Regions from separate parts of the Streptomyces sp. NPDC004435 genome, predicted to be linked through region 3. Evidence: riboswitches for the same ligand, from Rfam matches in the RefSeq annotation. Region 3 holds a riboswitch; each other region holds the start of a gene.
The links. A riboswitch is a leader RNA that binds a small molecule or an ion and turns the genes downstream of it on or off. The one in region 3 is predicted to bind cobalamin.
Positions count from the first base shown of each region.

Region 1: linked by a shared signal. The riboswitch ahead of ACFYT9_RS00275 (ABC transporter substrate-binding protein) and the one ahead of cobN (cobaltochelatase subunit CobN) in region 3 are both predicted to bind cobalamin.
Region 2: linked by a shared signal. The riboswitch ahead of ACFYT9_RS20345 (acyl-CoA thioesterase) and the one ahead of cobN (cobaltochelatase subunit CobN) in region 3 are both predicted to bind cobalamin.
Region 4: linked by a shared signal. The riboswitch ahead of ACFYT9_RS19185 (ABC transporter substrate-binding protein) and the one ahead of cobN (cobaltochelatase subunit CobN) in region 3 are both predicted to bind cobalamin.

Region 1 covers NZ_JBIAMB010000001.1:56,063-61,685, forward strand. Annotated here, with positions in the region: gene ACFYT9_RS00265 (amino acid permease) at 1-1,110, shown strand, start outside; gene ACFYT9_RS00270 (Mov34/MPN/PAD-1 family protein) at 1,187-1,612, shown strand; cobalamin riboswitch at 1,590-1,730, shown strand; gene ACFYT9_RS00275 (ABC transporter substrate-binding protein) at 1,769-2,743, shown strand; gene ACFYT9_RS00280 (FecCD family ABC transporter permease) at 2,740-3,801, shown strand; gene ACFYT9_RS00285 (ABC transporter ATP-binding protein) at 3,798-4,595, shown strand; gene ACFYT9_RS00290 (putative leader peptide) at 4,640-4,756, shown strand; gene ACFYT9_RS00295 (MoaD/ThiS family protein) at 4,849-5,127, shown strand; gene ACFYT9_RS00300 (PLP-dependent cysteine synthase family protein) at 5,133-5,623, shown strand, end outside.
Region 2 covers NZ_JBIAMB010000010.1:236,305-241,927, forward strand. Annotated here, with positions in the region: gene ACFYT9_RS20330 (Cmx/CmrA family chloramphenicol efflux MFS transporter) at 391-1,617, shown strand; gene ACFYT9_RS20335 (helix-turn-helix domain-containing protein) at 1,741-2,343, shown strand; gene ACFYT9_RS20340 (DedA family protein) at 2,636-3,121, shown strand; gene ACFYT9_RS20345 (acyl-CoA thioesterase) at 3,156-3,599, opposite strand; cobalamin riboswitch at 3,670-3,828, opposite strand; gene ACFYT9_RS20350 (ABC transporter permease) at 3,925-5,623, opposite strand, start outside.
Region 3 covers NZ_JBIAMB010000002.1:105,612-111,234, forward strand. Annotated here, with positions in the region: gene cobN (cobaltochelatase subunit CobN) at 1-2,201, opposite strand, end outside; cobalamin riboswitch at 2,243-2,378, opposite strand; gene ACFYT9_RS03675 (cobalamin biosynthesis protein CobG) at 2,458-3,708, shown strand; gene ACFYT9_RS03680 (precorrin-8X methylmutase) at 3,711-4,346, shown strand; gene ACFYT9_RS03685 (precorrin-2 C(20)-methyltransferase) at 4,352-5,623, shown strand, end outside.
Region 4 covers NZ_JBIAMB010000009.1:341,284-346,906, forward strand. Annotated here, with positions in the region: gene ACFYT9_RS19175 (ABC transporter ATP-binding protein) at 1-422, opposite strand, end outside; gene ACFYT9_RS19180 (FecCD family ABC transporter permease) at 419-1,429, opposite strand; gene ACFYT9_RS19185 (ABC transporter substrate-binding protein) at 1,591-2,670, opposite strand; cobalamin riboswitch at 2,758-2,881, opposite strand; gene ACFYT9_RS19190 (deoxynucleoside kinase) at 2,979-3,641, opposite strand; gene ACFYT9_RS19195 (hypothetical protein) at 3,879-4,448, opposite strand; gene ACFYT9_RS19200 (calcium-binding protein) at 4,554-5,623, opposite strand, start outside.

The DNA of each region.
Region 1 (5,623 bases), on a different contig from region 3:
ACCGGCTGGACGTACTGGCTCTTCTGGGTCGTCACCGGCATCACCGAGGTCACCGCCGCGGCCACCTACATGACGTACTGGTGGGACATCCCGCAATGGATCTCCGCCCTCGTCTTCACCGTGATCCTCTACGGCGCCAACCTGATCTCCGTGAAGCTCTTCGGCGAGCTGGAGTTCTGGTTCTCCATGGTCAAGGTCACCGCCATCATCGGCATGATCCTGATCTGCGCCGGCATCCTCACCGTCGGCTTCTCCGACGCCGGTGACACCGCCACCGTGGCCCACCTCTGGAACCAGGGCGGCTTCTTCCCCAACGGCGTCGGCTCCACGCTGATGACCCTCCAGATCGTGATGTTCGCCTTCCTCGCCGTCGAACTCGTCGGCGTCACCGCGGGCGAGTCCAAGGACCCGAAGACCGTCCTGCCCAAGGCCATCAACACCGTGCCGTGGCGCATCGCCGTCTTCTACGTCGGCGCCCTGATCATGATCCTCTCGGTCGTCCCGTGGACCGAGTTCCAGCCGGGCGTCTCCCCGTTCGTCGCCGCCTTCGAGAAGATGGGCCTCGGCGTCGGCGCCGCCATCGTCAACTTCGTCGTCCTGACGGCCGCGCTCTCCTCCTGCAACTCCGGCATGTACTCCACCGGCCGCATGCTGCGCGACCTCGCGCTCAACGGCCAGGGCCCGAAGGTCTTCACCCGCCTCACCAAGGGCGGCACCCCGCTCCTCGGCCTGACCTTCTCCGCCGCGCTCATGCTCGTCGGCGTCTGGATCAACTACGTCGCCCCGGGCAAGGCCTTCGAGTACGTCGTCTCCTTCGCCACCATCTCCGGCATGTGGGCCTGGATCATGATCCTCGTCAGCCAGATCCGCTACCGCCGCAAGTGCGACCGGGGCGAACTGCCCGAGTCCACCTTCAAGGCCCCCGGCGCCCCCTGGACGAGCTGGTTCGCGCTCCTCTTCATCGGCATGGTCATCGTGATGATGGGCATCGACGAGGGCGCCCGCGTCTCGCTCTACTGCGCCCCCGTCTGGGGCCTGATCCTCACCGTCTCCTACCTGGTGCTCAAGGCCCGCAACCCCGAGGGCGCCGCCTTCGTCAAGCGCTCCTGACCAGCACCGTCTCGGCATCCGGGCCGCTCCGTACCAACCCTCGGTACGGAGCGGCCCGTCTGCTTATCCTGTCGGCATGCTGACCATCACCCGGGACCTGTACGACCGGATCGTGGAACACGCCCGCGCGGACCACCCCGACGAGGCCTGCGGCGTCGTCGCCGGGCCGGTCGGCTCGGGCCGCCCCGAGCGGTTCATCCCGATGCTCAACGCCGCCCGCTCGCCCACCTTCTACGAGTTCGACTCCGCCGACCTCCTCAAGCTCTACCGCGAGATGGACGACCGGGACGAGGAACCCGTGATCATCTACCACTCGCACACGGCGACCGAGGCGTACCCCTCCCGCACCGACATCACCTACGCCAACGAGCCCGGCGCCCACTACGTGCTCGTCTCCACCGCCGACACCGACGCCGCCGGACCCTTCCAGTTCCGCTCCTACACGATCGTCGACGGCGTCGTGACCGAGGAGGACGTCAAGGTCGTCGAGGCGTACGAGTAGTCTGACCCCGACCTTCAGGGCGGCAGGAACCAGGAAGCCGGTGCGAATCCGGCGCGGTCCCGCCACTGTGACCACCCCGCGTGGAAGCCAGGAACTGACCTGCCGCCTTCTCACCACCGATCGGGGACGTGGAAATCCCCGGAGGAGGCCCTCGCCATGACCCGGCGCCCCCGGCTGCTCGCCGCCACCGCCCTGCTGCCCCTGCTCGCCGCCTGCGCCGGCCCCGCGAGCACCCAGGACGCCGCGAAGCCCGCCCCCGGCTTCCCGTACACCGTCACCAACTGCGGCGAGACCACCACCTTCCAGGCCCCGCCGAAGCGCGCGGTCACCATGAACCAGCACGTCACCGAGATCCTCCTGGCCCTCGGCCTGGAGAAGTCCCTCGCCGGCACCGCCTACCTCGACGACGCGATCCTGCCCGCCTACCAGAAGGCGTACGACTCGGTCCCCGTCCTCTCCAAGGAGTACCCCTCCAAGGAGGCGCTGCTCGCCGCGAACCCCGACTTCGTCTACGGCGGTTACGCCTCCGCCTTCGACGCCAAGGACGGCCGCGGCCGCGACGACCTGGCCGAGGCCGGCATCACCACCCGCCTCAACAGCGAGTCCTGCCCCGCCGGCACCCCCTCCGTCGACGACCTCTACCGCGAGGTCACCGAGGTCGGCCGCACCTTCGGCGTCCCCGACCGGGCCGAGAAGTGGAACAAGGAGGCCCGCGCCACCGTCGCCGCCACCGAGAAGCGCCTCGGCGGCCTCGACCCCGTCTCCGTCTTCGTCTACGACAGCGGCGACAAGACCGCCTTCACCGCCGGCGGCAAGGGCATCGGCAACGAGCTCATCAGCCGGGCCGGCGGCCGCAACGTCTTCGCCGACCTCCCCAAGGCCTTCGGCGACGCCGCCTGGGAACAGGTCGTCGCCCGCAAGCCCGAGGTCATCGTCATCTACGACTACGGCTCCACCACCGTCGAGCAGAAGAAGAAGCGCCTCCTCGACGACCCCGCCCTCAAGGACGTCCCCGCCGTCAAGAACCGCCGCTTCGCCGTCCTCCCGCTCTCCGACACCGTCCTCGGCGTCCGCGTCCCCGCCGCCGTCGACAAGCTCGCCGCCCAGCTCCACCCGGCCACCGGCCGATGACCGCCGTCGCCGCCGCCCCGGCCCCTCCGGCGGCGGCGACGCCCGGCCGGGGCCGGTACGCCCTCGTCGTCGCCGGGCTGCTCGCCGCCCTCGCCGCCGCCGTGCTCGGCTCCCTCGCGCTCGGCTCCGTACGGATCCCGCCCGGCCAGGTGCTCGAAGCCCTCACCGGGCGCGCGGACCCCTCCCCGTACCGCACCATCGTGCTCGACGTCCGGCTGCCCCGGGTGATCCTCGGGATCGTCGTCGGCGCCGGGCTCGCGGTCGTCGGGACCGTCCTCCAGGCCCTCGTCCGCAACCGGCTCGCCGACCCCTTCCTGCTCGGGATCTCCTCCGGGGCCTCCACCGGCGCCGTCCTCGTCCTGGTCCTCGGCATCGGCGGCGGGCTCACCACCACCCTCGCCCTGCCCGCCGGCGCCTTCGCCGGCTCCCTCGTCGCCCTCGTCCTCGTCTACGCGCTGGCCCGCCGCGGCTCCACCATGACCGGACCCCGGCTCGTCCTCGCCGGCGTCGCCGTCTCGTACATCCTCACCGCCCTCACCACCCTCATCCTGGTCGCCGCCGCCCGCCCCGAGCACTTCCAGGAAGCCCTCTACTGGTCCTTCGGCGGCCTCGGCTCCGCCCGCTGGGACACCCTCGTGCTGCCCGCCGCCGTCCTGGTCCTCGGCACCGGCGTCCTGCTCGCCCTCGCCCGACCGCTCGACCTCCTGCTCACCGGCGACGAGGGCGCCACCGTCCTCGGCCTCGACACCGGACGCTTCCGCGCCGCCGTCTTCCTCCTCGCCTCCCTCGTCACCGCCGTGATGGTCGCCGCCAGTGGCGCCGTCGGCTTCATCGGCCTGATGGTCCCGCACGCCGCCCGCCTCCTCGTCGGAGCACCACACCGCCGGCTGCTGCCCGTCGCCGCCCTCGGCGGAGCCGTCGCCCTCGTCGTCGCCGACCTCGGCGCCCGCACCGTCGCCGCCCCCCAGGACATCCCCGTCGGCGTCCTCACCGCCCTCACCGGCGGCCCGCTCTTCCTCTGGCTGATGCGCCGCCGCCCCGAAGGAGCCGCCTTGTGACCGGACTGCGCATCGAGGGCCTCTCGTACGAGCACCGGCTCCGCGACGCCCACCTCACCGCCCGCCCCGGCGAGACCGTCGGCCTCATCGGCCCCAACGGCAGCGGCAAGACCACCCTCCTGCGCTGCGTCTACGGCACCCTCGCCCCCACCGCGGGCCGCGCCCTGCTCGACGGCGCCGACCTGCGCGCCCTCGGCCCCAAGGCCCGCGCCCGACGGGTGGCCACCGTCCCGCAGGACTCCACCCTCGAATTCGAGGTCACCGTCCGCGAACTCGTCACCCTCGGCCGCTCCCCGCACAAGCGGTTCTGGGAGGGCGACACCGCCGTCGACGCGGCCCGCACCGACGCCGCCCTCGCCCGCGTCGGCCTCACCGCGCTCGCCGACCGCGCCTACCCGACCCTCTCCGGCGGCGAACGCCAGCGTGCCCTGGTCGCCCGCGCCCTCGTCCAGGAACCCGAGCTCCTCGTCCTCGACGAACCGACGAACCACCTCGACATCCGCCACCAGATGGACGTCCTCGCCCTGGTCCGCACCCTGGGCACCACCAACCTCCTGGCGCTCCACGACCTCAACCTCGCCGCCGCCCACTGCGACCGGATCTACGTCCTCGAAGCCGGCCGGGTCGTCACCGGCGGCACCCCGGAAGAGGTCCTCACCCCCGAACTCCTCGCGGCCGTCTACGGGGTGGAAGCCGACGTCGTCCCGCACCCCAGGACCGGCGCCCCGACCGTCCTCTACACGCCGAGCCAGGCGGTCGGTCCGGCCCTCGGTCAGAAAACATCCAGCATCTGAGATCACATTCCGAAACCCGGACCGGGAATCGATACGATGACCGCATGGTTTCCCACGACGTGAGCGAAGAGACGCCAGGCACCCTGCTGCTTGTGGCGCGCCTGCACGTCGACCTGTGCCGCCTCGCCAGCGCGATCTGTCCGTCCCGCGCTGCGCTCTGAGCGACCGGCCGAGCGCACTCACGCACGACCCCCCTCCGCGCGGGGGCCCCAGCAGCGCGCCCACCACGTCACTTCCGACAGGAGCCCACGCCATGGCCATCGAGGTCCGCATCCCGACCATCCTCCGCACCTACACCGACGGCGAGAAGGCCGTCGCGGGCAGCGGCGCGACCCTCGCCGAGCTCTTCGCCGACCTGGAGACCCGCCACGCGGGCATCGAGGCCCGCATCGTGGACGGCGGCAAGCTCCGCCGCTTCGTCAACGTCTACCTGAACGACGAGGACGTCCGCTTCCTCGACGGCATCGACACCAAGCTGGCCGACGGCGACAGCGTCACGATCCTGCCGGCCGTCGCCGGCGGCATGGTCTGATCCACATGCGCTACGACTCCTCGCTGGCGGCGGTCGGCAACACGCCGCTCGTCCGCCTCCCCCGGCTCTCGCCCTCGGACGACGTCCGCATCTGGGCGAAGCTGGAGGACCGCAACCCGACCGGCTCGGTCAAGGACCGCCCCGCGCTCCACATGATCGAGCAGGCGGAGAAGGACGGCCGCCTCACCCCCGGCTGCACCATCCTGGAGCCGACCAGCGGCAACACCGGCATCTCGCTCGCCATGGCCGCCAAGCTCAAGGGCTACCGCATCGTCTGCGTCATGCCCGAGAACACCAGCGAGGAGCGGCGGCAGCTGCTCGCCATGTGGGGCGCGGAGATCATCTCGTCCCCCGCGGCCGGCGGCTCCAACACGGCGGTGCGCGTCGCCAAGGAGCTCGCCGCCGAGAACCCGACCTGGGTGATGCTCTACCAGTACGGCAACCCGCACAACGCGGGCGCCCACTACGCCACCACGGGCCCGGAGATCCTCGCCGA
Region 2 (5,623 bases), on a different contig from region 3:
TGCCCTGAGATCGGCGCGACTTCTCTCGATTTCCTCGCCGTCCGGATCCGGGCCTCAGGTGGCGGGAGCCGTGCGTTCCCGTGCCCCCTGGTCGGCAGGCGCACCCGCGCCGCGGCCCGACGGGGCGGCACCCCCTGTCCCGGTTCCGGCAACGAACGTTGTCCGTCCACGGCACCCGCTTCCAGCATGGGGACGCGTAGTCACCACCGCGGTCGAGCGGATCACCGGCGCCCCGGCCCGCCGCGCGCGGCGGGCCCGGACCTCCTCCGGCGCCCCGCCGCGCACGCCCGGCGAACCGGTGCGCGCCCACCCTGATCCGCCCGATCCCCGCCGCAGGAAGAGGAGTTCACCCATGCGTCCCACGACCGCCCGACCGTCCGGCGGAAGCCGATGAGCGTCCGGACCGACACCCCCGAGGCGGCACCCCGGAAGTCCGGCGACCGGCTGCCGTTCGCGGTCCACCTGCTCGCGTTCAGCCTCTTCGCCATGGGCAGCGCCGAGTTCCTGCTCGCCGGAGTGCTGCCCGACGTCGCCGAGGACCTGGACATCACGCTCTCCTCCGCCGGGGTGCTGATCTCGGCCTTCGCGATCGGCGTCGTCATCGGAGGGCCGCCCCTCGCGGTCCTCACCCTGCGCTGGCCGCGCCGCACCACCCTGGTCGTCTCGCAGGGCGTGTTCGCGATCTGCGTGGCCGTCGGCCTGGTCACCGACAGCTTCGCGCTGCTGACCGTCACCCGCTTCCTGTGCGGTCTCGCCTACGCCGGGTTCTGGGCGGTCGCCGCGGTCACCGCGATCAGCCTGGTCACCCCCGACCGCACCGCGCGCGCCTCCGGGGTCGTCGTCAGCGGACTCAGCGTCGCCATGGTCGGCGGAGGTCCCGCCGGCGCCCTGCTGAGCCACTTCACCGGCTGGCGGGGCGGGTTCTGGGCGGTGGTCGTCCTCACCGTCCTCGGCGCGGTCGCGACCGCCGCCGCCGTCCCCGCGACCAGGCCGGCCCGGGAGCCGAGCGTCGGCCGGGAGCTGCGCACCATGCGCAGGCCGCAGCTGTGGGTCGTCTACGCCGCGACGCTGCTGAGCACCGCCGCGTACATGATCTCGTACAACTACCTCGCCGCCTTCCTCACCGACGTCACCGGCGTCGACGCGGTGTGGGTGCCCCCGGTCCTGGTCCTCTTCGGCATCGGTGCCTTCGTCGGCCTGTCGATCGGAGGCCGGATCGCCGACCGCCGTCCGCACCAGGCGCTCCTCCTCGGCGCCGTCGGCATCCTGGTCACCTCGGTGCTGCTCGCGCTCCTCGCCGACCACACGATCCCGGTCGTCGTCCTGGTCCTGCTGCTGGGCGTCGCCGGCTTCGTGCTCAACCCGGCCGTCTACGGACGGGTGTTCGCGGTGGCGGCGGACGCGCCGACCCTCGCCGGCGCCACCGCCGTCTCCATGTTCCAGCTCGGCATCAGCATCGTGCCCGTCCTGGCGGGCGTGGCCCTCGGCGCCGGTGCCGGACTGACCGCCCTCCCCTGGCTGGGGGCCGCCCTGGCCGCCCTCACCGTCCCCGTCGTCCTGATCGACCGGACGATGACCCGCACCGGGGCGCGCGCCCCGCACCCGGGCGAGGGCTGACAGCTCCCCCCGTCGCAGGTCCGCGCCGCGCTCCCGGCCCGCCCCCGTGCCGGGAGCGCGGCGCGTGGTCCGAAAGCAGCACCCCTGGTTGCGACTTGGGGGACCGGAGGCTCTCATACGGACATGCAGCAGTCGTCGTCCCTCTCCCAGGTCCTGTCCGCCGTCGGCCCCCGGCTCAGGAGGGTCCGCACCACCCGCGGCGTCACCCTCGCCGCGCTCGCCAGGACGACCGGCATCTCCAAGAGCACCCTGTCGCGCCTGGAAGCGGGGCAGCGGCGCCCCAGCCTTGACCTGCTGCTGCCCATCGCCCAGGCGTTCCAGGTCCCGCTGGACGAGCTGGTGGGCGCGCCGGAGGTGGGCGATCCGCGGGTCAGGCTGAAACCCCATGCGGTCGGCGGCAACACCGTGCTGCCTCTGACACGTCAGCCGGGACCGCTGCAGAGCTACAAGATGATCCTGCCCGCCACGCGGGACACGCCCGACCCGTGCACGCACGAGGGGTACGAGTGGCTGTACGTGCTCTCGGGCCGCCTCCGCCTCGTGCTGGCCGACCACGATCTGGTGCTCGACCAGGGGGAGGTGGCCGAGTTCGACACCCGCCTGCCGCACTGGTTCGGCAGCACGGGGCAGGGGCCGGTCGAGGTGCTGAGCATCTTCGGGCGGCAGGGCGAGCGGATGCACGTCCGTGCCCGACCCTCGCACCGGACGCCCGCCTCCGGCACGTGAACCGGAGGCGGGCGTCCGGGTGCGGGGGAGCGCCGAGGGGTGGGGAACGGGCGGAGTGGGTAGCTCGTGGGGCGTCCGGGGTGCGCCCGGTCCGGTGGACGGGCGTTCGGTTAGGGTGACCTTGCTGGACGTCCGGCTCGGTGGTGGGGGCGGGTTCGGGTGCCGGTACGGTGGGATCCAGGCGACGGAACGGGCAGAGGCGGAGCGCAGGTGAGAGGCGGAGACCGGGCTGGTGCCCGTCGCGGGACCGGTGTGGCGGGACCCTCGCCGCGGGTGACCGGAGCGAGGCGCCGTGGGTGAGATCCTGCGCGTGGCCGGAGCCCTGTACGTGATCGTTCTGCTCCGGGCCGGGGGGACCTTCGCCGTCGGCTGGCTCGCCGGCGCCGGCGCCAGGCGCGGCAGGTTCGCCGAGCGGATGTCCTCCGCCAAGTTCCAGCGCGCCGAACGGGCCATCCAGCGGTGGGGCGCGCCCGTCGTGGCCGTCTCCTTCCTGACCGTGGGCTTCCAGACCGCCGCCAACTTCCTCGCCGGCACCATGCGGATGCCGCTGCCGCGCTACCTTCCCGCGCTGTTCGTCGGCGGAGCGGCCTGGGCCCTGCTCTACGCCGTCTTCGGGATCGGCGCGATCGCCGCACTGGGCGCGCTGTTCGCCCGGCACACGGCACTGGGCGTGGCGGGCGTGGCCGTCCTCCTGCTCGCCGCGTGCGGACTCGTCGTCCTCCGGAGGCGCAGGGCGGTGGCGACCGCCCCTGAGGCGGACGCGCCCGGACAGTCCTGAGGGCCGGGACGCGTCGTCCGCCGCGGGACCCCGGTCAGGAGACGCCGGCGTTCACCACGTCGAGGGCGGGCACCGGACGGGGGGAGCCGTCGGTGTCTATGGCGACGAAGGTGAGGAAGGCGGTCGCGACCTCGGTGGCGGGGCCGGAGCTGTTCCAGCGCTCGGCGGTCACGCGGACGCCGACGGTCATCGAGGTCCTGCCCGCCCGTTCCAGACCGGCCTCCACACTGAGCAGGTCCCCGGCCCGGACCGGGGCGAGGAAGGTCATCCGGTCGACCGACACGGTCACCGCCGGTCCGTCGGCGTGACGCCCGGCGGCCGCCGCGGCGGCGTCGTCGATCAGCTTCATCATGACGCCACCGTGGATGGTGCCGTACAGGTTGGTGTCGTGCTCGCTCATGATGTGGGCGAGCACCACCCGGGAGTCGTCCGGGGTCTTGGCGGGACGGGGGGATGCGGAGACGGCACGATCGGCCACGTCAACTCTCCTTCGCGAGTCGCGGCGGGCTGCACCGCGCGCACGGGTCGCCGGCGCGCGGACAGCGGGCAGGTCTTCGGACTCGCGGGCCCGCCCACCGGATCTCCACCCGGCGGAACCCCTACTGGCCGTCGCTTCCCAGACCCTTCCAGGACCCAGTGCGTAGGACGGCGGTCGTTCCCGCTCACCGCTGCGGGGCAGTCCCGGATTCCCACCGGGTTCCCTCTTACGACGCGTCCCGTACGGCTGACGGGGGCGAACCAGCTGCACCTGCCAGCGTACGCGCCGCCGCCGCCCCCGCGGACCCTCCCCCCGGCTTGACCTGCTATTCCGTGCGCAGAGCCGTGGCCGTGCGGGTCCTGGCCGCCCACCCGGCGGGGAGGAGGGCCCCCAAGACGGCGATGAGCGGCCCGCCGAGGGCCAGGGGGAGGAGTTCGGCCGCGCCGTACACGTCGACGACGGAGGCCGGGAGGCGGAGCCCCACGCCGTCGGCCATCGCGGGCATGATCCGGCCGTGCAGGGCGACCCCGAGCGGCACGCCCAGGACGCCCGCGACCGTCCCGGTCACGGCGACCGAGGTGAGGACCATCGCCACGGTCTGACGGGGGGTCATGCCGAGCGCCTTGTGCACCCCGATCTCCCGGACGCGCTCGCGGGTGTCGAGCAGCACGCCGTTGAGGACGCCGAGCGCGGCGACGGTGACGAGGACCAGGGTCAGGAGCGCGGCCAGCGCGTTGAGCGTGACGACCATGTCGCCGCCCGAGCGGAGCGCGCCGGCCCGTGCGGTGAGTCCCAGGGGGGCCAGGCGGGCGTTCAGCGCCTCGACGTAGGCCGGTACGCCGGTGCCCGGGGCGACCGCGACATGGTGGCTCGTCGAGGTCCGGTCGGGGTGCGCGGGGGCGACGGTCGCGAAGTCGGTGAACACCTGCATGCCGTCGTTGCGCGGGTCGAGGACCTCGCCCACGATCCGTACCGTGACCGGTTCGGCCATGCCGCTCAGGGTGACCGTGTCGCCGACGCGGGTGCCGGTCGCGGTCAGGAAGGGGGTCGGGACCACGGCCTCGCCCGGCTTCCCGAACCAGCGGCCCGAGACCATCGTGTAGCCGCCCCAGGAGGCGTCGCCGGTGAAGGCGACCACCTCGACCAGCCCGGTGAGGCCGGCCACCGTCGCCCGTACCGTCGTGGCGCTGTACTGCCTCCCGGTGCCCGCGGTCCCGGCGATCGCCGCGGTGACGGCGGCGGGATCGGCCTTCGGGGTCCGCTCCGGCGCCGCCGTGCCGGGCGGCCCGAGGGCGGGCCGCGGCTCGGGCACGGTGACGTCCGCCACGTCGTGGGTCCTGGCCTTCATCACCTCGCCGAGCGAGGCGCCCATCCCCACGGTGAACGTGACGGCGGCCGCGCCGAACAGGATCGCCGTGCCCATGGCCAGCGCGCGGACCGGCCGGGCGAAGGGCCGCATCAGGCCCAGGGCGACCGGCTGCGGCAGCGGCAGGCGCCCGGCCGCGCGGGCCGCCCGGCCGCCGCGCCCCGCCGGTACGGCCCGCCCGACGGCGAGCGCGTCGACCGTGCGCAGCCGGCCCGCCCGCCAGGCGCTCGCCCACGCGGTCGCCGCCACCAGACCGAGCACCCCGGCGATCACCGCCAGGTCGACGGAGGGCGTCACGGCCAGGGAGGAGGTGCCGTACACCTCCTCCGCCTCGGCCAGCACGGGCACCGCGAGCAGATGGCCGACGAGCACACCGGCGGTCGTGCCGACGGCGGCCGGCACCAGCGCCTGGCCCAGATACGCCCGTACGACCTGGGCCGGGGTGCAGCCGACGGCCTTCAGGATCCCGATCCGGCGCGTCCCCGTCCCGACCGCCGACGCGACGACGTTGCCGACGACGAGCACCGACATGACCAGGCCGAGCGCGCCGAACGCCACGAGGAAGGGGACGTAGAGCGCGGTGTCGCGCTCGGCGCCCTCCGCGACGGCCAGCCACGACCGCTCGCCCACGGCCGCCCCGGCCGGCAGCCCGGCCGTC
Region 3 (5,623 bases):
ACCAGCTCGCGGGCCTTCGCCTCCGCCTCGTCGGCGGTGGTCCGGGTCGCGGCGGACTCGTCCAGGCCGAGGGCCTCGCGCAGGCCGGGCAGGGCCTGCGTGCCGCCCCAGATCTGGCGGGCGCGCAGGATGGAGAGGACCAGGTTGACCCGGGCCTCGCCCTCCGGGGCGCCGCCGAGGACGTGCAGGCCGTCGCGGATCTGGGCGTCCTTGACCTCGCACAGCCAGCCGTCGACGTGCAGCAGGAAGTCGTCGAAGCCGTCGTCGTCGGGCCGCTCCGCCATGCCGAGGTCGTGGTCGAGCTTGGCGGCCTGGATCAGGGTCCAGATCTGGGCGCGGATCGCGGGCAGCTTCGCCGGGTCCATGGAGGAGATCTGCGCGTACTCGTCGAGCAGCTGCTCCAGGCGCGCGATGTCCCCGTACGAGTCGGCGCGGGCCATCGGCGGCACGAGGTGGTCGACGAGGGTGGCGTGGACGCGCCGCTTGGCCTGGGTGCCCTCGCCCGGGTCGTTGACGAGGAACGGGTAGACGAGCGGCAGGTCGCCGAGGGCCGCGTCGGGGCCGCAGGCGGCGGAGAGGCCGGCGTTCTTGCCGGGCAGCCACTCCAGGTTGCCGTGCTTGCCGAGGTGGACCATGGCGTCGGCGCCGAAGCCGCCGTCCTCCGCGCGGGCCGCGATCCAGCGGTAGGCGGCGAGGTAGTGGTGGGACGGCGGGAGGTCCGGGTCGTGGTAGATCGCGATCGGGTTCTCGCCGAAGCCGCGCGGCGGCTGGATGAGGACGAGGAGGTTCCCGCGGCGGAGCGCGGCGAGGACGATGTCGCCCTCCGGGTTCCGGGACCGGTCGAGGAACATCTCGCCGGGGGCCGGTCCCCAGTGCTCCTCGACCTGCTCGCGCAGCTCGGCGGGGAGTTCGGCGTACCAGCGCTTGTAGTCGGCGGCCGGGATGCGGACCGGGTTCTTCGCCAGCTGCTCCTCGGTGAGCCACTCCTGGTCGTGGCCGCCGGCCTCGATCAGGGCGTAGATCAGCTCGTCGCCGTCGCCGGAGACGAGGCCGGGCAGCTCGGCCTCGGGGCCGAAGTCGTACCCCTCGGCGATCAGCCGGCGCAGCAGGGCGACGGCGGAGGCGGGGGTGTCGAGGCCGACGGCGTTGCCGATGCGGGAGTGCTTGGTCGGGTACGCGGAGAGGACGAGCGCGAGCTTCTTCTCGGCGTTCGGGATGTGCCGCAGGCGGGCGTGGCGGACGGCGATGCCGGCCACGCGGGCGGCCCGCTCGGCGTCGGCGACGTAGGCGGGCAGGCCGTCGGCGTCGATCTCCTTGAAGGAGAAGGGGACGGTGATGAGGCGGCCGTCGAACTCGGGGACGGCGACCTGGCTGGCCGCGTCGAGCGGCGACAGGCCCTCGTCGTTCTCCTCCCAGGCGGAGCGGGAGCCGGTGAGGCACAGCGCCTGGAGCACCGGCACGTCGAGCGAGGCGAGCGCGCCCGCGTCCCACGCCTCCTCGTCGCCGCCGGCCTGGGCGGCGGCCGGCTTGGTGCCGCCGGCGGCGAGGACGGTGGTGACGACGGCGTCGGCGCCGCGCAGGACGGCGAGCAGCTCCTCCTCGGGGGCGCGCAGGGAGGCCACGTACAGCGGGAGGGGGCGGGCCCCGGCGTCCTCGATCGCGTCGCAGAGGGCGCCGACGAAGGCGGTGTTCCCGCTCATGTGGTGGGCGCGGTAGTAGAGCACGGCGATCGTCGGGCCGGTCACGTCCTTCGCGGCGCGCTCCAGCGGGCCCCAGGTGGGGGCGGCGGCCGGGGCCTCGAAGCCGTGGCCGGTGAGGAGCACGGTGTCGGAGAGGAAGCGGGCCAGCTGCTCCAGGTTGGCGGGGCCGCCGTGGGCGAGGTAGGCGTGGGCCTCGGTGGCGACGCCGATCGGCACGGTGGAGGCGGCCATCAGCTGGGCGTCGGGGGCCTGTTCGCCGCTGAGGACGACGACCGGCTTTCCGGTGGCGAGGACCGCGTCGAGGCCCTCCTGCCAGGAGCGGACGCCGCCGAGGAGGCGGACGACGACCAGCTCGGCGCCGTCGAGGAGACCGGGGAGGTCGCCGAGCGGGAGCCGGGAGGGGTTGGCGAAGCGGTACGCGACCGGGCCCTCGGGCGCGGCGGCGTTCGCCGCCCGGGCGCTGAGCAGGTCGGTGTCGGAGTGCGACAGCAGCAGGAGCATGGCGAGGCTCAGGCCCTTCCTCGGGGTTGTCCGCGCCCCGGGTGGTCGTATGGACGGCGGGGGAGTTCCTGACTCACCCGGGCCGTCGCCGGCTCGGGCTCACAGTGGCGGGACCGCGCCGGATTCTCACCGGGCTTCCTCCCCGGGGTCCTGGGACCCCATGCCGCTCTGCATAGTAGATCGTGGTCTCCGGGAGCCGGAGGGGGCCGGGAAGTCGGCCGGATCACACTCGGTGGCGGCCCGTTCTCGCGTGGGTATGCTCGCCGCCATGCCGCCGACCCCACCCAGTCCGCCCGAAGCGGGCGAACTTCGCATACGGGACCGAGGCGACGCGTGCCCGGGGGCGCTCCGGCTGCACGCCGCCGCCGACGGTTTCCTCGCCCGACTCCGGCTCCCCGCCGGGCGGTTGACGAGGCATCAGCTCACGGTCCTGGCCGGCGCGGCCGAGGAGCTCGGTGACGGCGGCCTCTCCGTCACCTCCCGCGGCAACGCCGAGCTGCGCGGGCTGACCGAGGACTGCGGCGGCCGGCTCGCCGCGCTCCTCGACGAGGCGGGACTGCTGCCCTCCCCCACCCACGAGCGGGTCCGGAACATCGTCGCCTCCCCCGCCGCCGGACTCGACGGACTCGGCCACGCCGACGTGCAGTTGTGGGCCCGGGCCCTGGACGCGGCGCTCTGCGCGGAGCCCCGCGCGGCGGCCCTCTCCGGCCGCTTCCTCTTCGTCCTCGACGACGGACGCGGCGACGTCACCGGCCTCGGCGGCGATGTGACCTTGGTCGCAGCACCGGACGGCGCCGCGCTCCTCACGGCCGGCTCCCGGACCTTCCGGCTGCCCGCCGCCGACGCCGTGCCCGCCGCGCTCGCCTGCGCCCTCGCCTTCCTCGACGCCGCCGACGCGGCCGGCACCGGCGCGTGGCGCCCGCGCGAGCTCCCGCCCGGGCACCTCCCGGACTGGGCCGGCGCCCTGGCCCGCGCGGGGATCACCGCGGAGCCCGTACCCCCCTTCACTCCCCCGACGGCGCCGCCGCCCGCACCCGGCCCGCTCGGTGACCACGCCCTGCACGTCCTCGCCCCCCTCGGCCGGCTGACCGCCGCCCGGCTGCGGGCGCTCGGCGAGGGCGCGGCCGAGGTGCGGCTCACCCCGTGGCGCGGGGTGGTCGTGGTCCTGGCCGCCCCGCCGGCGGTATCCGGCCGGCTCGCCGCGCTCGGCGCCCTCGGCCTGATCACCGATCCCACCGACCCGGGCACCGGCGTCACCGCCTGCACCGGGACGCCCGGCTGCGCCAAGTCCCTCGCCGACGTGCGGGCGGAGGCGGCGCGCGCGCCCGGCGGGCCGCTGCCCGTGCACTACTCCGGCTGCGAGCGCCGCTGCGGACACCCGCACGGCCTGCGGATCGAGGTCACGGCCCGGGACTCCGACACCTATCTGCTGGACGGCACCCCCGTCCCCCGTACCGCCCTGGCCCAGGCCGTCGCGGCGGCCCGCACGAGATCGAATGAGAGCTGAGGATGTACGAGTACGAGAAAGACGGCGCCGAGATCTACCGCCGCTCCTTCGCCACGATCCGCGCCGAGGCGGACCTCGCCGCCCTGCCCGCCGACGTCGCCACCGTCGTCGTCCGCATGATCCACGCCTGCGGCATGACCGACCTCGTCCGGGACGTCGCCTACTCCCCCGGGGTCGTCTCCCGCGCCCGCGCCGCCCTCCAGGCCGGCGCCCCCATCCTCTGCGACGCCCAGATGGTCGCCTCCGGCGTCACCCGCAAGCGGCTGCCCGCCGACAACGAGGTGCTCTGCGCGCTGTCCGACCCGGCCGTCCCCGCGCTCGCCGCCGAGCTGGGCACCACCCGCTCCGCCGCCGCCCTCGAACTCTGGCGCGACCGCCTCGAAGGCTCCGTCGTCGCCATCGGCAACGCCCCCACCGCCCTCTTCCACCTCCTGGAGATGATCGCGAAGGGCGCGCCGAAGCCCGCCGCCGTCCTCGGCATCCCCGTCGGCTTCATCGGCGCCGCCGAGTCCAAGGACGCCCTCGCCGCCAACGACCTCGGCCTCGACCACCTCGTGGTCCGCGGCCGGCGCGGCGGCAGCGCCATCACCGCCGCCGCCCTCAACGCCCTCGCGCACGAACCGGAGATCCAGCAGTGAACGCAGTGAAGGGCAAGCTGTACGGGGTCGGCCTCGGCCCCGGCGACCCCGACCTCCTCACCCTCGCCGCCGTGAAGGCCATCGCCGCGGCCGACGTCGTCGCCTACCACTCGGCCCGGCACGGGCGCTCGATAGCGCGCTCCATCGCCGCGCCCCACCTGCGCGAGGACCACGTCGAGGAGCGGCTGATGTACCCGCTCACCGTCGAGACCACCGACCACCCCGGCGGCTACCGGGGCGCCCTCGACGACTTCTACGAGGAGGCCGCGGCCCGGCTCGCCGCCCACCTCGACGCGGGCCGCACGGTCGCCGTCCTCGCCGAGGGCGACCCGCTCTTCTACGGCTCCTACCAGCACATGCACAAGCGGCTCGCGCACCGCTACGACACCACCGTCATCCCCGGCGTCACCTCCGTCAGCGCCGCCGCCGCCCGCCTCGGCGAGCCGCTGTGCGAGGCCGAGGAGGTCCTGACGATCGTCCCCGGCACCCTCCCCGAGGACGAGCTGACGGCCCGCCTCGCCGGCACGGACTCGGCCGTCGTCATGAAGCTCGGCCGCACCTTCCCCGCCGTACGGCGCGCCCTGGAGCGGGCGGGCCGTCTCGACGACGCCCGGTACGTGGAGCGGGCTTTCATGGCGGGCGAGCGGACCGAGCGCCTCGCCGACGTCGACCCGGAGTCCGTCCCCTACTTCTCCGTCGCCGTCCTCCCCTCCCGCGTCGACCGCGAGAACCCGGTCCGCGAGCGGGGCGAGGTCACCGTCGTCGGCACCGGACCGGCCGGCGCGCCCTGGCTGACCCCCGAGTCGCGCGGCGCGCTCGTCAACGCCGACGTGCTCGTCGGCTACACCACCTACCTCGACCGGGTCCCGGTCCTCCGCCCCGGCCAGATCCGGCACGGCTCCGACAACAAGGTCGAGTCCGAGCGGGCCGAGTTCGCCCTCGACCTGGCCCGGCGCGGCCACAAGGTCGCGGTCGTCTCCGGCGGCGACCCCGGCGTCTTCGCCATGGCCACCGCCGTCCTGGAGGTCGCCTGCGAGCCGGAGTACGCGGACGTCCCCGTACGGGTCCTCCCCGGGGTGACCGCCGCCAACGCCGCCGCCGCGGCGGCCGGCGCGCCCCTCGGCCACGACTACGCGACGATCTCGCTCTCCGACCGGCTCAAGCCCTGGGAGGTGATCGCGGCCCGCCTCCGCGCCGCCGCCGAGGCCGACCTCGTCCTCGCCCTCTACAACCCCGGCTCCCGGTCCCGCACCCACCAGGTGGCCGCCGCCCGCGAC
Region 4 (5,623 bases), on a different contig from region 3:
GCAGTGAGGCCGGTGCGGGCGAGCGCGGACCGTACGGCCTCCTCGTCGGCGGGCGTCGCGGGCGACCACGCCCGGCGGTGCGGGACGCGGCCGAGGCGTACGGCGTCCGCCACCGTGAGGTCCACCTGGGTGTCGGCGTGCTGCTCGACGACGGCGACCCGCCGGGCGAGGGCACGGCGCGGGACCGCGCCCAGCCGCTCGCCGTCCAGCGTCACGACCCCCGTCTCCGGCGCGAGGACGCCCGCCAGGACGCGCAGCAGGGTGGACTTCCCCGAACCGTTCGGCCCCAGCAGCCCGGTCAGCGTGCCCGGGCGCGGCGCCAGGCTCACCCCGTCCAGGACGAGCGCCCCGCCGGCCGTACGCGAGACCCGGGCGGCGCGGAGCCCCGTACCGCCGTGGGCCGACGTCGACGTGTCGGTCATCGTGGGCTCCTGGTGCGGTACAGGACGAGGACGAAAGCGGGGACGCCGACCAGCGACGTCACCACGCCGACCGGGACCTCCTGCGGGTCGAGGACCGTACGGGCGAGGGTGTCGGCCCACACGAGGAAGACCGCCCCGGCCAGCGCGCTCAGCGGCAGCAGTCTGGCGTGACCGGGGCCTGCGAGGGCGCGGACCGCGTGCGGCAGGACCAGGCCGACGAAGCCGATCGCGCCGGCGGCGGCGACCAGGACGGCGGTGAGCAGGGCGGTGACGGAGAGGAGGACCAGCCGCGTCCGCGCCACGGCCACGCCCAGCGTCGCCGCCGAATCCTCGCCGAACGCGAAGGCGTCCAGCGTACGGGCGTACCCGCCGCACACCAGCAGCGCGCCGGCCAGGACGGCGGCGCACACGCCGACATCGGACCAGTCCGCCCCGCTGAGCGAGCCGAGCAGCCAGAAGAGGATGCCCCGGGTGGTCTCGGCGTCGGCGGCGGTCATCACCACGAACGAGGTCAGCGCGGAGAAGAGCTGCATCGCCGCCACGCCCGCCAGCACGACGCGGTCCGTCGAACCGCCCAGGGTGTGGCTGAGCAGCAGGACGAGGGCGAACGAACAGAGCGCGCCCAGGAACGCCCCTCCGGCGACGGACAGCGCGCCCCCGCCCACGCCGAGGACGACGACGGCGACCGCTCCGGTCGACGCGCCGGAGGAGACGCCCAGGACGAAGGGGTCGGCGAGCGGGTTGCGCAGCAGCGACTGCATCACCGCGCCGCAGACCGCGAGTCCGGCGCCGCACACGGCGGCGAGGAGGGTACGCGGCAGCCGCAGGTCCCAGACGATGCCCTCCCGGATGGGGCTCAGCGCGGACGCCTCCCCGCCGAGGTGGGAGACGACCACGGACCAGGCGTCCGCGACGCGGATGTCGGCCGGACCGATGGTGACGGCCAGCGCCACGGAGACACACAGCAGGACGATCCCGGCCACCCCGGCGACCGGCGTGCCGACCACGGTGCGGCGCCGGCGCTCGGCCTCGCCCGCGGAAACCCCTTCCGCCGGGGCCGAGACCCCGCCCGCCGTCACAGCTCCCGTGCCCGCCGTGGCGGAACCCCTGCCCGTCGCGGCAGAACCCCCGCCCGCCGGGGCGGAACCCGCGGCCGGACCGGGCCGGGTCACTTCGTGAGCCCGTGCGTCCGCAGCGCGGCGGCCAGTTGCTCGATGCCCTCGACGGTACGGATCGTGGGGTTCATGGCCTGGCCGCTGAGGGTCACGTACCGCTTCTTCCGCACGGCCGTCATGTTCCGGGTGACGGGGTGCGACTCCAGGAACTCGATCTTCTTCGCGGCGCTCTCGGCGGACTGGGCCTTGCGGGTCAGGTCGGCGATCACCAGCACGTCGGGGTCGCGGTCGGCGACGGTCTCCCAGTTGATCTGCGGCCACTCCTCCTTCGTGTCGTCGAAGACGTTCTTCACCCCGAGCGCCCCGCTCACGATGCCGGGCGCGCCGCAGCAGCCGGCCATGTACGGCCCCTGGGAGTCGGAGAACCAGTAGAGGACGGAGGCGCCGCCGAAGTCCGCGCCGGCCTTGGCCTTCGCGACCCGGGCGCTGAGCTCGCCCACCAGCTTCTCGCCGCGCTCCGGGACCCCGAAGATCCTGGCCAGGTCGCGGACCTCGCCGTACACGGTGTCCATGGTCAGCGGCGCGGTCCGCACGCCGTCGCCGTCACCGCTGTTGTCCTTGCCGACGCAGTCGGAGGGGGAGAGGTAGGTGGGGACGCCGAGCTTCGCGAACCGCTCCCGGGGCGCGACGCCGCCCTCGCCCAGTGTGTAGAGGAAGGAGGCGCTGACGAAGTCCGGCTCGGTGTCGAGCACCTTCTCGAACGACGGGTACCGCTCGGCGAGCCGGGGGACCCGGGCGTTCGCCTTCTCCAGCCCCTTGAGGACCGGGTCCGTCCAGGTGGCCGTGCCCACCATGCGGTCGGCCAGGCCGAGCGAGAGCAGGATCTCGGCCGATCCCTGGTCGAGGGCGACCGCCCGGCGCGGCGGGGAGGGGACCTCGACCCGCTGCCCGCAGTTGTCGAGACCGACGGGGCCGGCGGCGCCGGCGGCCTCCCCGGAGCCCCGGCCGCCCGTGTCCGAGCCCTTCCCCGAGGCCGGGGCCGGGGCCGACGGGTCGCCCGCGCCGCAGCCGGCCACGAGAACGGCGCCGGCCACGAGCAGCACGGCGGAACGGACGGGGTGAGCGAAGGGCACGGCGGGAGTCCTCTGCGTCTCGGCTCATGCGCGGAGCCTGTCGTACGGTGCTCCCCGGACGGCGCTGCGCCCTCCGGGGCCGCCAGCAGGTCTTCGGACTCGGGATCGTCCGGACGGGACGCCTTCCCGGGCCCCGAGGGGCCCAGTGGCCGATGTCCCGCCCGTCACCCTCACCGCTGCGCGTCAGCTCCGGATTCCCACCGGATTCCCTGACCCGTGCACATACCGCCTCGATACGTACAAAGGTGCGACTGGCCCGGGCAAAGTACCACGGGCGGATCTTGCCGCCGCCCGGGACCCCGCGCAGGTCAGGCGCGGTGCGCGACCTCCGCCAGGGCGTTCTTGACCTCCTGGGCCACGCGGGCGGCGTCCTCGGGGTTGTTCACCACGTCGGTGTTGTTCATGTCGACGACGAGGACGTCGCTGGCGGAGTAGTGCCGGTGCACCCACTCGTCGTACCCGGACCAGAGCGTGCGGTAGTACTCGACCAGGCCCTCGTCCTGCTCGAAGTCGCGCCCCCGCAGTCCGATGCGGTGCAGGACCGTCTCGAAGTCCGCCTTCAGGTAGACCATGAGGTCGGGCGCCTTGCGGTAGGGCAGGCCCTCGATCTCGCGCATCATCTCGTCGAGCAGCCCCTCGTAGACCTGCATCTCCAGGGAACTGATCCGGCCCAGGTCGTGGTTGACCTTGGCGAAGTACCAGTCCTCGTAGATCGACCGGTCGAGGACGCTGTCGTCCTGCTTGTACGCCTCCTTGATCGCGGCGAACCGGGTCTGGAGGAAGTACAGCTGGAGGAGGAAGGGGTAGCGCTTCGCCTGGATCTCCTCGGGGCTCGCCGAGTAGAAGAGCGGCAGGATCGGGTTGTCGTCCACGCTCTCGTAGAAGACCTCGGTGCCCAGCTCCCTGGCGAGCAGCTCGGCCACGCTCGTCTTGCCGATCCCGATCATGCCTCCGACGCAGATCACCGACATACCTCACTTCTCCCTGGGGGTCTTCTGTACGTGGACGGGGAGCTGGGCCTCCCGTACCACTGGGACGCGCGCCGGTGGTCAGGCGATTCCCAGGGGGTACGTGATCAAGATCATTCCGTGATCGACGTCATGTGGTCCCGTTGGGCCGGCCGTACCGGGCCCACCGCTCGAAGCGACAGGCCGCGGCCCCGCAGCCGCGTTCAATTTTAGGCGACGATCCGGCCGGGGCGTTCCGCCCTACCGGCGGGGGCGGTCGCCCCGCGCGTGGGCCGCGTCGGAGCGGTCGGAGGGGGCCGAGAGCGGCGCGAGGGAGCGCAGGGTCGCCAGACCGGCCAGGACCTCGTCGCGACGGTGGGCGGACTTCATCCAGGCGGGCAGGCGGGCGAACATCGAGAGCGTCGGGGAGGCGTGCCGCACGCGGTGGCGGGCGCCGACGTACGCGGCGAGGGCGTCGACGTGCTCCTCGTCGTAGGCCCAGAGGATCCGCCCGGCGCAGCGTGTCTGGAGCCAGAGCGGCCGCCGGAAGAAGGGGTCCTCGGTACCGCCCGGCCTGGCGCCGACCGCGCCGCCGCGCTGCCGCTCGCCGTCGTGGTCCGCCACCGCCCCGCAGCCCGCGCAGGTGAGACGGCGCGGCGCGAAGACCAGATGGCCGAGGGAGCCCTGTCGGACGAAGTGGGGCGGGGGCGCGACGAGCGCCCGGCCGCCGCAGCGCGGGCAGACCACGAGGATCCCGCCGGTGAACCGGGCGAGCCACGTGCCGTGGTCGTGATGGCGGGCGGGCTCGGGGCGCGCGGACGCGGGGCTCATGGCGGCCATGCTGCCAGGCGGGGTGCCGGGCCCGCGAGGAGCGGTGGGCCTGCGAGGTGCCGGGCCCGCGAGGAGCGGCGGGCCCGGCGAGGGTGGGGCGAGAGATCAGGGGCAGCTGATGCGGGTGTCGGAGGGGTCGGTGGTGCAGGTGTCCGTGTTGAGGCCGCCGTTCGCGGTGTCGTTGCCGGCCACGCCGTCCACCGTGTTCAGCGAGTCGTTGCCGTAGCTGCCGAGGAGGGTGTCGGAGCCGGGGCCGCCGATCAGCGTGTCGTTGTGCTGGCCGCCGTCCGCCCGGTCGTCGCCCGGTCCGGCGTGCACGGTGTCGTTCCCGAACCCGGCGTCGACCGTGTCGTTGCCGCTGAGGGCGCAGATCACGTCACTTCCGTAGGTGCCGTTCAGGGTGTCGGCGCCACTGGTGCCGATGATCGTGCACCCCCGGCTGTTGTTCACCGTCGTGGCGCGGGTCGCGGTGTTGTCGCCGGGCATCGGGTCGCTCTGCGCGGCGGTGACCGTCGCTGTGTCGGTGAGGGTGCCGGTGCGCGAGGGCTCGGCGACGAGCGTCAGCGTGGCGGTGGTGCCGGTGGGGCTCGCCGCGGGGGCGAGCGTGCCGAGGGCGCAGGTGACCCGGCCCGGGACGGTCGTGCAGGTGCCGCGGTCGACCGTGGCCGACAGGATGGCGGCCGAGCCCGTGAGCACGTCGGTGAGCTGCACGTTCGTTGCCGCGGTCGTCGTGCTGAGGTTCGTCACGCGGATCGTGTACGTGGCGGTGTCGCCGACGGCGACCGCACTCGGCCCCGTCTTGGTCACCGACACGTCCACACCGGCGGGCGGCTCGATGCCGCCACCGCCCAGGTAGCGGGCGAGACCGCGATGAGCCTCCGGGCTGAACGGCGTGCCGGCGAGCCCGGCGGCGACGATCTTGCCGTCGGTCTGCAGCGCCACCGCCGCGGCCCCGTCACCGGCGCCGCCGAAGTCGGTGGTGACCCGCCCGTCGCCGCCGAAGTCCGGGTCCAGGCCGCCACCGGTGTTGTACCGGGTCAGTGCGAAGTCGCCGTCGTAGAAGCCGGCCGCGACGAGCCGGCCGTCGGACTGCACGGCCAGGTCCGCGGCACCGCCGTCCTCGGGGCCGAAGGTGGTGGCGACCCGCCCGTCCCCGTCGAAGCTCGTGTCCGGGG